One region of the Stenotrophomonas sp. a6 genome, then DNA from elsewhere that is predicted to be linked to it. Evidence: predicted binding sites of a transcription regulator. Region 1 holds the regulator's gene; the other holds the start of a gene.
What was found. Region 1 encodes FliA, which starts transcription of late flagellar genes. Its sites were predicted from a motif close to TAAAGTTTNNCNNNCNNNGGCCGATAA; they were not measured.

Region 1 (5,931 bases):
GGAACGTGTCTTGCAGGAGTCCACGCAGGGCAACGGCGCCGCGCTGGAACCCGGACTCGCAGAGCGACTGCACCAGAGCCTGGCCGAATGTGTCAGCAAGCAGGAAGCGCGAAACGAGCCGGCGGTCGTGCTGGTACCGGGCCCGGTGCGCGCCGCGCTGGCGCGCCTGGTCCGCCACAGCGTTCCGTCGTTGTCGGTCCTGGCCTACAGCGAGGTGCCGGAGGACAAGCGCCTGAAGCTGGTCGGAACGATCAGCTGACGCCGCCCACCGATGCGCCAGAAAACAGACACCACCTTCGAACCAACGCAACAGACAGATACCAAGGGGAACCCGCACCGTGCAGACCACCGACCACCCGAGTTCTCCGACCGCCACCCCGCCGTCTTCGTCCCGTGACCACAGCATGAAAATCAAACGATTCGTCGCCGCCGACATGCGCTCGGCCATGAACCTGGTGCGCAAGGAACATGGTCCTGACGCCGTGATCCTGTCCAACCGCCGGATCGAGGAAGGCGTCGAGATCGTCGCCGCGGCCAACTACGACGAGAGCGCCGTGCAGCGTGCACTGGAAGCCTCGCGCCGTGATGTCGCACCGCCGCCGGCTCCCAAGCCGCGCACCGCTGCTGACGCGGTGATCGCCGCGGTCACCCGCCGCCGCAGCGCTGCCCCGGCGCCGGAGCCGGTGGCCGCCACCACCTCGGCCGTGGCCGCCCTCGCCCGTGCGGCCGTGGGTGCCACCGGCCGCACCTTGGACAGCGCCGACGAGATCGTGCCGACCCGCGGCAGCACCGGCTTCGCAGCCACCCTGGCGCGCGCCGCCGTCAACGAACCGGCGCTGCCCGAACAGATCTTCGCCCCGTTCGCCGAGGCCATCGTTGCACCGGGCCCGGCCGTCACCGCGCCGGCCAACCGCGCCCGCTTCCAGATCGACCCGCCGCACGACACGCATCACGAAAGCGTGCCCCCCGCCGTGCAGCCGCCGCCGCTGCCGGGCGCTGCCATGGCCGATGTCCAGCCTGACATCGCCGCCAGCGAAACGGCAGCGCTCGAAGCCGCCGGCGAAGCCAGCCCGGCCCCCATGCTGGCCCCGGCACCGACGCTGACCGTGGTTGCCCAGGACGACGCCGAAATCCGCCAGCTGCGCCAGGAAGTGGCCGGCATGCGCCAGGTGATCGAGCGCGAGATGAACCGCTTCACCGACGAGCGCCTGCGTGGCAGCCCGGTGCGCGCCACCGCGCTGGACCTGATGGACGAGTACGGTTTCGACGCCGGGCTGGCCCGCGACGTGGCCATGCAGATCCCGCTGGAGACCGAAGCCCATCGTGGCCGAGGCCTGATGCTGGGGCTGATCTCGCGCAAGCTGCCGATCGCCCCGGTCGACCCGCTGGAAGAAGGCGGCGTGATCGCCCTGGTCGGCCCGACTGGCGCCGGCAAGACCACCACCATCGCCAAGCTGGCCTCGCGCTTCGCCGAGAAACACGCGCCGCGTGACGTCGCCCTGGTGACCACCGACACCACCCGCATCGGCGCCCGCGAGCAGCTGTACGGCTACGGCCGCCAGCTCGGCATCGCGGTGCACGAAGCCAACAGCGGCACCGACCTGGACCAGCTGCTGGAACGCCTGAAGGACTACAAGCTGGTGCTGATCGACACCGCCGGGCTGGGCCCGCGCGACCGCGCGCTGGCCGCGCAGCTGCAGTGGCTGCGCGCCGCCCGCCAGGTACGCACCCTGCTGGTGCTGCCGGCCAACACCAGCTTCGGCGACATGGACGAGGTGGTCCGCCGCTTCGGCGCCGCCAACCTGCAGGGCCTGGTGTTGAGCAAGCTGGACGAGACCGGCCGCTTCGGCAACGCCCTGTCAGTGGCCGTGGACCACGCCCTGCCGATCACCTGGGTGACCGATGGCCAGGATGTTCCGGAGGACCTGCACCGGGCCAGTGCGGCCAATCTCGTACTTCGCCTTGAAGATTTGCGCCGCGCGGCCGATATGCCCTGCAACCCGGAGTTGAACCATGCCGTCGCGTGAGTACGCCAAGCTGACCAAGACCTTCCCGCTGTCGGCCACCCGCAGCGAGCCGCTCGGCCCTGTGCGCACCATTGCCGTAACTGGCGGCAAGGGCGGCGTGGGCAAGACGAATGTGTCCGCCAACCTGGCGGTGGCACTGGCCGGGATGGGCAAGCGCACGCTGCTGCTGGACGCCGACCTGGGCCTGGCCAACATCGACGTGATCCTGGGGCTGAACCCGACCTTCACGCTGGCCGACCTGGTCGCCGGCCGCTGCTCGCTGGACGACGTCATCGTCGAAGGCCCGAACGGCGTGCTGGTGGTGCCGGCCGCGTCCGGCCGCCGGCACATGGCCGAGCTGGCCCCGGCCGAGCACGTCGGCCTGGTCAACGTGTTCTCCGAGCTGGAACGCGAACTGGACATCATGGTGGTGGACACCGCCGCAGGCATCACCGACGGCGTGCTGACCTTCTGCCAGGCCGCGCAGGACACCGTGGTGGTGGTCTGTGACGAGCCGGCCTCGATCACCGACGCCTACGCGCTGATCAAGGTGCTGTCGCGCGAACGCGGCGTGGACCGCATCCAGGTAGTGGCCAACATGGTGCGCGACCCCAACGAGGGCCGCGTGCTGTACGAAAAGCTGACCCGCGTGTGCGAGAAGTTCCTCGCCGATGTTTCGCTGAACTACCTGGGCTGCGTGCCGCAGGACGACTGGCTGCGCCTGTCGGTGCAGCGCCAGCAGCCGGTGGTGAAGGCCTACCCGTCCAGCCCGGCCGCGCTGGCGATCACCGAGATCGCGCGTCGCACCGCACGCTGGCAGGCGCCGACCGAACCGCGTGGCGGCGTCGAGTTCTTCCTCGAGCGCATCCTCAAGCAGCGCGGGGTGGCCGCATGAAAGGCGCAGCCCAGTACAGGGAAGTCCAGCGCTCGGCGGCCAACGAGGTCATCGCCCAGCATTCGGACCTGGTGCGGCGCATCGCCCACCACCTGGCCGCGCGGTTGCCGGCCAGCGTTGAAGTGGACGACCTGATCCAGGCCGGCATGATGGGCCTGATCGAAGCGTCGCGCAGCTACGACGCCGACCAGGGCGCCTCGTTCGAGACCTATGCCTCGATCCGCATCCGCGGTTCGATGATCGACGAGATCCGCCGTGGCGACTGGGTGCCGCGCTCGGTGCACCGCCGTGCACGCGATGCCGCCGCCACCATCCGCCGCCTGGAACAGAGCAGCGGCCGCGCCGCCAGCGCCACCGAAGTGGCCGCAGCGATGGAGATGCCGCTGCCCGAATACCTGCGGTTGATGGAAGACGCCGCCCGTGGCCAGGTGCTGAGCCTGGAGTCGCGCATCGAGGACCAGGGCGAGCTGGACACCGTCGCCCAGGGCGGCCCGACCCCGCAGCAGGTACTGGAGCGTGGTGAGTTCGGCCGCGAGCTGGGCAAGGCCATCGGCCACCTGCCCGAGCGCGAACAGCTGGTGCTCTCGCTCTACTACGAGCAGGAACTGAACCTGAAGGAGATCGGCGCGGTGCTCGGCGTGAGCGAGTCGCGGGTCTGCCAGATCCACGGCCAGGCGGTGCTGCGCCTGCGTGGCCGGCTCAAGATTTTCGAGGCGGCGGACGCCGGCCTGGAAGAATGAACATGCCCGAGGCGGCTGCCCCCGGCCGCCCGGAATGAACAACAAAGGAACTCTGCTTTGAACAAGAACATGCGCATCCTGATCGTCGATGACTTCTCGACCATGCGTCGGATCGTCAAGAACCTGCTGGGCGATCTGGGCTTCACCAATACCGCCGAAGCCGAGGACGGGCATGCCGCGCTGTCGCTGCTGCAGAGCCAGCCGTTCGATTTCGTGGTCACCGACTGGAACATGCCGGTGATGACCGGCATCGAGCTGCTGAAGGCGATCCGTGCCGATGCCAAGCTGAAGACCCTGCCAGTGCTGATGGTCACCGCCGAAGCCAAGCGCGAACAGATCATCGAAGCCGCCCAGAACGGCGTGAACGGCTACATCATCAAGCCGTTCACTGCGCAGACGCTGGAAGAGAAGCTCGGCAAGATCTTCGAACGCCTGGCGGCCAGCGCCTGATGGATACCACGGTCGACAAGAGCGCCCTCGCCCTGCGCCTGCAGGAAGCCCTGGACGCACTCGAGTCCGGTGACGAGGCCGCCTGGCGGCAGCGCATCGACGGACTGGTCGCGCTGCGTACGCAGCCGATGATGAGCGGCCTCTCGCGGCTGGCCCGCGAGCTGGGGCAGGCACTGGGTGAGCTGCCGACCGTGCCCAGCGAGGCCGGTGAGCTGGACGACGCCTGCGCACGCCTGGACCACGTGGTGGCAATGACCGAACAGGCCACGCACCGCACCCTGGACCTGGCCGAGGAATGCCGCAGCCTGACCGAACAGCTGCGTGCTGAAGGCCTGCAGCCGGGCCAGGACGCGCAGCTCGAGCGCATCCGCCACAACCTGACCGAGATCGCCCTGACCCAGAGCTACCAGGACCTGACCGGGCAGATCATCCGTCGCGTGGTCGGCATCGTCCGCCGCGTGCACGAGGGCTTCGGCGCACTCGGCCTGCCGCCGGAACAGCATCGCACCGACCCGGAACTGGCCGGGCCGGCACTGAAGGGACTGGACCGCCACGCGGTCTCGCAGAACGACGCCGACGACCTGTTGTCGGATCTGGGGCTGTAAGCATGAGCGCGGTATCCGACGACATCACTGCCGACTTCATCATCGAGGCACAGGAAATCCTGGATCGCCTGGGCGAACAGCTGGTGTCGCTGGAGCAGGCACCGCAGGACACCGAGCAGCTCAACGCGGTGTTCCGTGGATACCACACGCTCAAGGGCGGTGCCGGCTTCCTTGGCGTCACCGCGATGGTCGAACTGTGCCACGCCGCTGAAGAGGCCCTGGGCATCGCGCGTGCCGGGCAGGCGGTGCTGCAGGCCCACCACTTCGACGCCGCCCAGCAATCGCTGGACTACCTGCAGTCGATGCTGGACGCCGTGTCCTCCGGCACCGAGCCAGGCTATGCGCCGCCGGACCTGATCGCGCAGTTCGACATGAACGGTGGCACTGCCGCGCCGGTCGCTGCGGCCGCCCCTGCGGCAGCTGGCAGCGACCTGATCACCGACGACGAATTCGAGGCCCTGCTCGACCAGCTGCATGGCGGCAACGCACCGACCGCGGTCGCGCCGGCCCGGAAGGCCGACGACGGCCTGATCAGCGAAGACGAGTTCGAAGCGCTGCTGGACCAGCTGCACGGTGGCGCTGCGCCAGGCGCGAAGCCTGCTGCCACCGTCGTGGCGGCACCTGCCGCTGCACCGCGCCCGGCGCCCGTACCGGCGCCCGCCGCCAAGCCGGCGGCCAAGCCGATGGCCGAGGCCGAGCACACCGTGCGCGTGGACACCAAGCGCCTGGATGCGATCGTCAACCTGATCGGCGAACTGGTGCTTTCCCGAAACCGCCTGAAGACCCTGCGTGCACGCCTGCGCGACGAGGAGCTGGACCGCGCCGTATCGACGCTGGACATCGCCACTGCCCGCCTGCAGTCGGCGGTGATGCGTACCCGCATGCAGCCGGTGGGCAAGGTGTTCTCGCGCTTCCCCAAGGTCGCCCGCGACGTCGCCCGCTCGCTGAAGAAGGAAGTGGACCTGGAGCTGGTCGGCGCCGAAACCGAACTCGACCGCAACCTGGTCGAAGCACTGGCCGATCCGCTGGTGCACCTGGTCCGCAACGCCATCGACCATGGCGTGGAAATGCCCGATCTGCGCGAAGCACAAGGCAAGCCCCGGATGGGCCATGTACGCCTGTCGGCGCAGCAGGAAGGCGACTACGTCAGCATCGAGGTGCAGGACGATGGCGCCGGCATCGACCCGGAGAAGCTGCGCGCGAAGGCGCGTGAGAAAGGCCTGATCGATCCGGAA
Region 2 (5,931 bases), 1.9 Mb from region 1:
GTGCTGCGCGAAGCGCTGGGTGATGAAGAAGTGGAAACGCTGCTGGAGACAGGGCGCTACCGTCGCGACGTGTATTGAGCCACAAGGGTAGTGCCGGCCAGCGGCCGGCATGATCAGGGGCGTGCCGGCCAGCGGCCGGCATACCGGAGCACGATCAGGCCGCAGCGCGCGCCTGTGGCATCGACTGCAACTGGAACGCGCCCACCGCTTCGGCCAGCGCGTGTACCTGCGCCTGCATCTGCGCGGTGGAGGCACCAGCCTCTTCCACCAGGCTGGCGTTGCGCTGGGTGCTGGCTTCCATCTGCACGATGGTCTGCTTCACCTGCGCGATGCCGGCATGCTGGTCCTGCGATGCACTGCGGATACCGGCCAGCAGCTCGGCCAGCTGCTGCACGCTGCCAACGATCTCGCCCATCGTGATGCCCGCCTGCTCGGCCTGCTGGTTGCCCTGGCCAACACGCGCCACCGAATCCTCGATCAGTCCTTTGATCTGCTTGGCCGCTTCGGCACTGCGCTGGGCCAGCAGGCGCACTTCCGCAGCCACCACGGCGAAGCTGCGGCCCTGCTCACCTGCACGCGCGGCTTCCACCGCGGCATTCAGCGCGAGGATGTTGGTCTGGAAAGCGATGCCATCGATCAGCTGGGTGATGTCGCCGATCCGCCGCGAGGCCTCGCTGATGCCATGCATGGTCGCGACCACCTGGCCGACGGCCTCGCCACCGCGCTGGGCCACCGCGGCCGCCCCCTGCACCAGGGCATCGGCGCGGCCCGCGGCATCGGCATTGCGGCCAACGGTGTCGGTCAACTCGTGCATCGACGCTGCCGTCTCTTCCAGGTCGGCCGCCTGCTGTTCGGTACGCTGCGACAGATCATGGTGCCCGGCAACGATCTCACCCACACCGGTGTCGAGGCTGGACGTCGCCTGCTGAATGCGGGTGACGATGCGGCCCAGTTGCGCGACCGTGGCGTTGGCATCGTCGCGCATGCGTGCGAACACGCCCTGCAGCTCACCTTCCATGCGCACGCTGAGGTCACCACGGGCCAGCGCCGCCAGAAGCGCCTGCAGATCGCCGAGGTTGGTCTCGAAGGTCGCCAGCAGGCGGTTGATGCTGGTCGACAACGTGCGCACGAAGCCCTGTTTTCCCTCCAGCGCGATGCGGCCGTGCAGGTCGCCATGTGCGGCGGCGTCGACCAGTGCTGCCACTTCGGTTTCCAGCAGCGTTTCCAGCGCGCGGCTGCGCCACTCCACTGCCACGCCGAGGAAATGCCCTCCGTCGGTGATGGCATTGGCGATCAACTGGTAGCGGACGCCGGCATGACCGATCTCGCGCTCCTCGCGCTGGCGCACGCCAGCCAGGCTGGCCAGTGCCGGATGCAGGCGTACCGCATCGCTCCCCACCAGATCTTCAAGCCGGAGTGCAAGCTGCTCCAGCAGCGCCGGATTGGCGTACGCCACCAGGCCTTCGGCATCAATCACCATCAAGCCGGCCTGTGCGCTGTCCAATGCCTGGCGCACGCGGGTGTTGCCGCGGGCCACCGCACGCTCGGTCTCGATGCGCGCGCGCAGGCGCTGCTGCATGTCGACCAGGCGCTGGGCCAGCTGGCCGATTTCATCGTTGGCGTTGTAGACGCGCAGGGTGGTGTCGAGGCGGTCGTCGGCGATGTCGCTGGCGAAACGCAGGGTGTCCTGGATCGGCTGGCGCACCGCACGCAGCACCAGCACCAGGCTGGTGATCAGCACGCCGGCCACCAGCAGCAGGGTCAGTGCGAACAGCACGCTCATCGTGCGCGCGCCGGCCTGCTGGCGTGCCTGCGCCCTGGCCAGCGCCGCCACCTGTGCCTGCTGGAATGCGGCCAACGCCGGCGCTACGCCCGTGGCGGTATCCAGCAGCGACTGCGCTTCCACATCCAGGCCGACGCGGGCAGCGGTATACCCCAGCAGTGCGGCCTGATACGCCTCCATCCCGGTGCGCAGGGTGTCCTGCACATCCGCAGGCAGGCCCGCCAGCGCGAGGTCGAACGGCAGCTTCTCCTCGCTGGCGCGGTCGGCGTGGGTGGAATCACCGTCGAGCAGCAGCAGTGCCTCCTGCCTTCGCATCTTCTGCAGGGACAGCGCCAGCGCGGGCCGCTGCTGCACATCCACCTGCGCCTGCAGGGTGTCGGCGGCCTGCTGCAGCTGCGCAGCGAGGCCGGCATCACCACGGCCCATCTCGTCGACCCGTTCGAACAGGGCGGCCACACCCTGCGAGAACGCGTCGGCGGCTTCGGTCAGCGCCTGCAGGGCCTTGCGCCGGCCCGCATCCATCGGCATCGCGCGCAGCGCCTGCAGATCGGTCTGCAACGCCTTCTGCGTGGCCAACAGCTGCGCGCGGTCGGCATCATCGAAACTGCGTGCATACTGGGTCTGCAGGCGACGCGCTTCGGCCACCCGCGTGGACAGGCTGGCAGCCAGATCGCTGCCGCGCTGGTAGCTGGCCTGGCTGCGCGCAGCCAGTGCGTTGGCATGGCCAGTCCAGGCGTAGACAGCAGCGATCGCCACCAGGCCCAGGCCGCAGATCCACAGTGTGGCCTTGAGCTTGTTGGCCACGCTGAGCCGATGTGGCTGCAGCCAGCGCAGCAGCCCGGGGGACGCCGAGTGCAACGCAGCAAGGCGCGTGCGCAGGGACCGGAGGTGGGGGACAACGGCCGACATGACAGACTCCAGGCGGAAAGACGCACCTGTATCGGCCTGACTCAGGACAACTTTAGCGCTTTCTTCGTCTGCGTCCCCCCATCGCTGGTGGACGCGGCCTTTGTACCGGGTGCAGGCGACGGAGGCATGACACGGCCGCCGCGCTTGACCTCAACCCCGGTTGGGGGAGCACAGTGGACATCCCTCCCCCGCCCGGTGTCTCCATGACGACGCTCGATGTCCCCCGCTACCTGCAGCGCCTGCAGCTGGATGCACCGCCACCGCGGACCCTGGCCGGCCTGACCCTGCTGCAGCAGCGCCACAACGCACTGCTGCCCTTCGAGACCCTCAGCTGCCTGCTGCGCGATGCGGTGCCGATCGACCTGGACAGCGTGCAGCGCAAGCTGCTCGACGAGCGCCGCGGTGGTTACTGCTTCGAACTCAATGGCGGGTTGCTGGCGCTGCTGCAGGCATTGGGCTTCGATGCGCAGCCATTGAGCGCGCGGGTACTGCTGGCCGCCCAGGACGGCGAACTGACCGCGCGTACCCACCTGCTGCTGCGCGTGAACGTAGACAGCGGCGACTGGCTGGTGGATGCCGGTTTCGGCAGCCTGACCCCGACCGTGCCGCTGCGCCTGCATGATCCGCAGCCGCAGGCCACGCCGCACGAACGCTATCTGCTGCAGCGCCTGCCCGACGAGGGTGATTTCGTGCTGTCGGCCGAGTCCAACGATGGTTGGCGGGCGATGTATCGGTTCGACCTACAGGCGCCGGCACCGATCGACAACGTGGTGGGCAACTGGTACGTGTGCACCCATCCCGATTCCAGTTTCCCCGGGCAGCTGCGCGCGTCGCTGACCGGGCCGGACTGGCGCCGCACCATCGGCAGCGGCAACTACACCGAGTATCGCCCCGGGCAGGCACCGGACAAGCGCCCGCTGCATGATGTGGGTGATGTGCGTGCCGTGCTGCAACAGCGCTTCGGCATGCAGCTACCGGACGACCCGCGACTGGACCCGGCCATCAATGACTGGCTGCAGCGCTCGCGCGCCGCGACCTTGTAGGGCCGAGCCCATGCTCGGCTGAGCTGGAGCGGCTGGGCCAACAGCAGCCGAGCGTGGTCTCGGCTCTACAGAGCAGCGCGCGCCTGCAGCGCAATGCGATTGCCTTCGCTGTCGCGGATCTCGGCCACGCGCCAGTCGCCCGCATCGGCGGGTCCGAAGCACAGCTCGGCGCCCGCTTGCAGTGCTCGCTCCAGGCTCGCATCCAGGTCATCGACGCCGATGTAGACGCGCGCCCCCTGTTCGGAAGGCCGGTAGTCCGCGCCGAGCACCAGCGCAATGCTGGCACCGGCGGCCTCATCGGAGAACGGCAGGTAGGCCATCCGGCAGTCGTGCAGCACGACAGGTTCGTCCACCGCGACCTGCAGCCACCGCTGGTAGAACGTGATGGCACGGTCCAGGTCACTGGCCGGGATTTCCACATGCAGGATCGGGTTCACTGGCACTCCTTGCTCGGTCCACTCAGATGATGCGCAGGGTAATCGCCTTCAGCACCGCACGGGTGCGATCGCGGGTGCCCAGCTTGTCGAGTATGGCGGACACGTAGTTCTTCACCGTGCCCTCGGCCAGGAACAGGCTGCGCGCGATCTCCTTGTTGCTGTAGCCACCGGCCAGCAAGCGCAGGATCGCCACCTCGCGTTCCCCGAAGGTATCGGTGGGCGGTGCTTCATCGTGGAAGCGGTAGCGGGCGCGTACCGGCTCGGTGCTGACCGGCAGCAGCAGGGTTTCGCCAGCGGCGACGCGCTCGATCGCCTCGCGCAGGTCTGCGGGTGCGGCGTCCTTGAGCAGGAAGCCCTGTGCGCCGGCCTCGCTGGCGCGCAGCAGCAGGTCACTTTCATCAAAGGTCGTCAGCAGCAGCCACGGCGTGGCATCGCCGCGCGCGCGCAGCTGGCGCACTGCCTCGATGCCGTCCATCCCGGGCATGCGGATGTCACTGAGCACAACATCCACGCGCTGGGTGGACAGCGCGTCCAGCAACGCCTGGCCCTCCTCGGCCTCCAGCGCCACGTCCACGCCCAACCCCTGCAACAACGCACGCAGCCCGGCGCGGACCAGCGCCTGGTCGTCGGCCAGGGCAACACGGATCGCGCTGCCGTTCATGCCGGCACCCAGGCGGTCAGGTGCATGCCGCCCTGTGCGGTGCGGGCCAGTTCCAACTGGCCACGCACTGCGCCCAGGCGCTCACGCATGCCGGCGATGCCGTTGCCCTCGCGGATACGCTCGGCGCGCTGGCCGTCGTCACGGATGTCGATACGCAACCGGGAATCCTCTTCGTTGATCGTCAGCCATACGGTGTCTGCGTTGCCATGCCGGGCGGCATTGGTCAGCGCTTCCTGTACCAGGCGCAGCACGATCTCGGCCATCAGCGGGTCAACCACGCGCACGCACTCGCCGATCTGCAGCTGCAGCTTCGGGCGCGGGAACGGCGCGGCCAGCGCGTGCAATGCGGTGGCCAGATCGAGGCCGCGATCATCGCGCATCGATTGCACCACCTGGCGGATGTCGGCCAGCAACTCGCCGGACAGCTGCTCGGCCAGCACCAATCCTTCGCGCTTGGCCAGCACAGGGTCGGCCGCAAGGGCACGCAGGTTCAAGCGCATCGCCGTGAGCTTGTGCCCGGCCACATCGTGCAGTTCGCGCGCCAGGCGCAGGCGCTCGGCGTCGCGTGCACTGTCGGCCAGCAGCGCGCGGGTAGCCAGCAGGTCGGCATTGACGCGGGCCAGGTCATCGCGGGCCAGCGCCGTGCTGCGGGCATAGTGTGCGGTCAGTGCGGCGAAGGCCTGGAAGCCGCCATAGAGCAGCACCACCAGCAGCGGCTGGCTGAAGCCGCTGTAGCGCAGCACGAGATACATGGCGAGGTTGGCCAGCAGTGCAACAGCCAGCACGAAGCGCGGTGGCCAATGCTCGGCCAGCTGCGCCACCAGCACCACCAGCAGTACCGGTGCGGTGCCGGTACGCGGCTGCAGCGCAACCAGCACGACCGCCAGCAACGCCTGCAACACCGCCGCGACAGCGCGCACGCGGGATGGCACCGACGCCCAGCCGTGCACCACGAACAGCAGCAGGAACACGGCAAGCAGCAGCAGGCTCAGCCCGGCACCGTTGCGCTGCACCGCGAATGACAGGCCCACCACCAGCACGGTGGCCAGGCCGGCGAGGCTGAGGGGACGCAACAGATGGCGGAACAGGCTGGGCATG

Region 2: Q9Q79_RS18255 (methyl-accepting chemotaxis protein) is a predicted target of FliA. The motif match lies at 2,721-2,747, and genes of this name have one in related genera.

What each region holds. Positions count from the first base shown of each region.
Region 1 is NZ_CP133161.1:2,107,866-2,113,796, reverse strand. Features, by position in the region: gene flhA (flagellar biosynthesis protein FlhA) at 1-259, shown strand, start outside; gene flhF (flagellar biosynthesis protein FlhF) at 405-2,027, shown strand; gene Q9Q79_RS09790 (P-loop NTPase) at 2,014-2,901, shown strand; gene Q9Q79_RS09785 (RNA polymerase sigma factor FliA) at 2,898-3,641, shown strand; gene cheY (chemotaxis response regulator CheY) at 3,699-4,091, shown strand; gene Q9Q79_RS09775 (protein phosphatase CheZ) at 4,091-4,696, shown strand; gene Q9Q79_RS09770 (chemotaxis protein CheA) at 4,699-5,931, shown strand, end outside.
Region 2 is NZ_CP133161.1:3,982,422-3,988,352, forward strand. Features, by position in the region: gene Q9Q79_RS18250 (sulfite reductase flavoprotein subunit alpha) at 1-78, shown strand, start outside; gene Q9Q79_RS18255 (methyl-accepting chemotaxis protein) at 155-2,692, opposite strand; gene Q9Q79_RS18260 (arylamine N-acetyltransferase) at 2,896-3,735, shown strand; gene Q9Q79_RS18265 (VOC family protein) at 3,801-4,172, opposite strand; gene Q9Q79_RS18270 (response regulator transcription factor) at 4,195-4,833, opposite strand; gene Q9Q79_RS18275 (histidine kinase) at 4,830-5,930, opposite strand.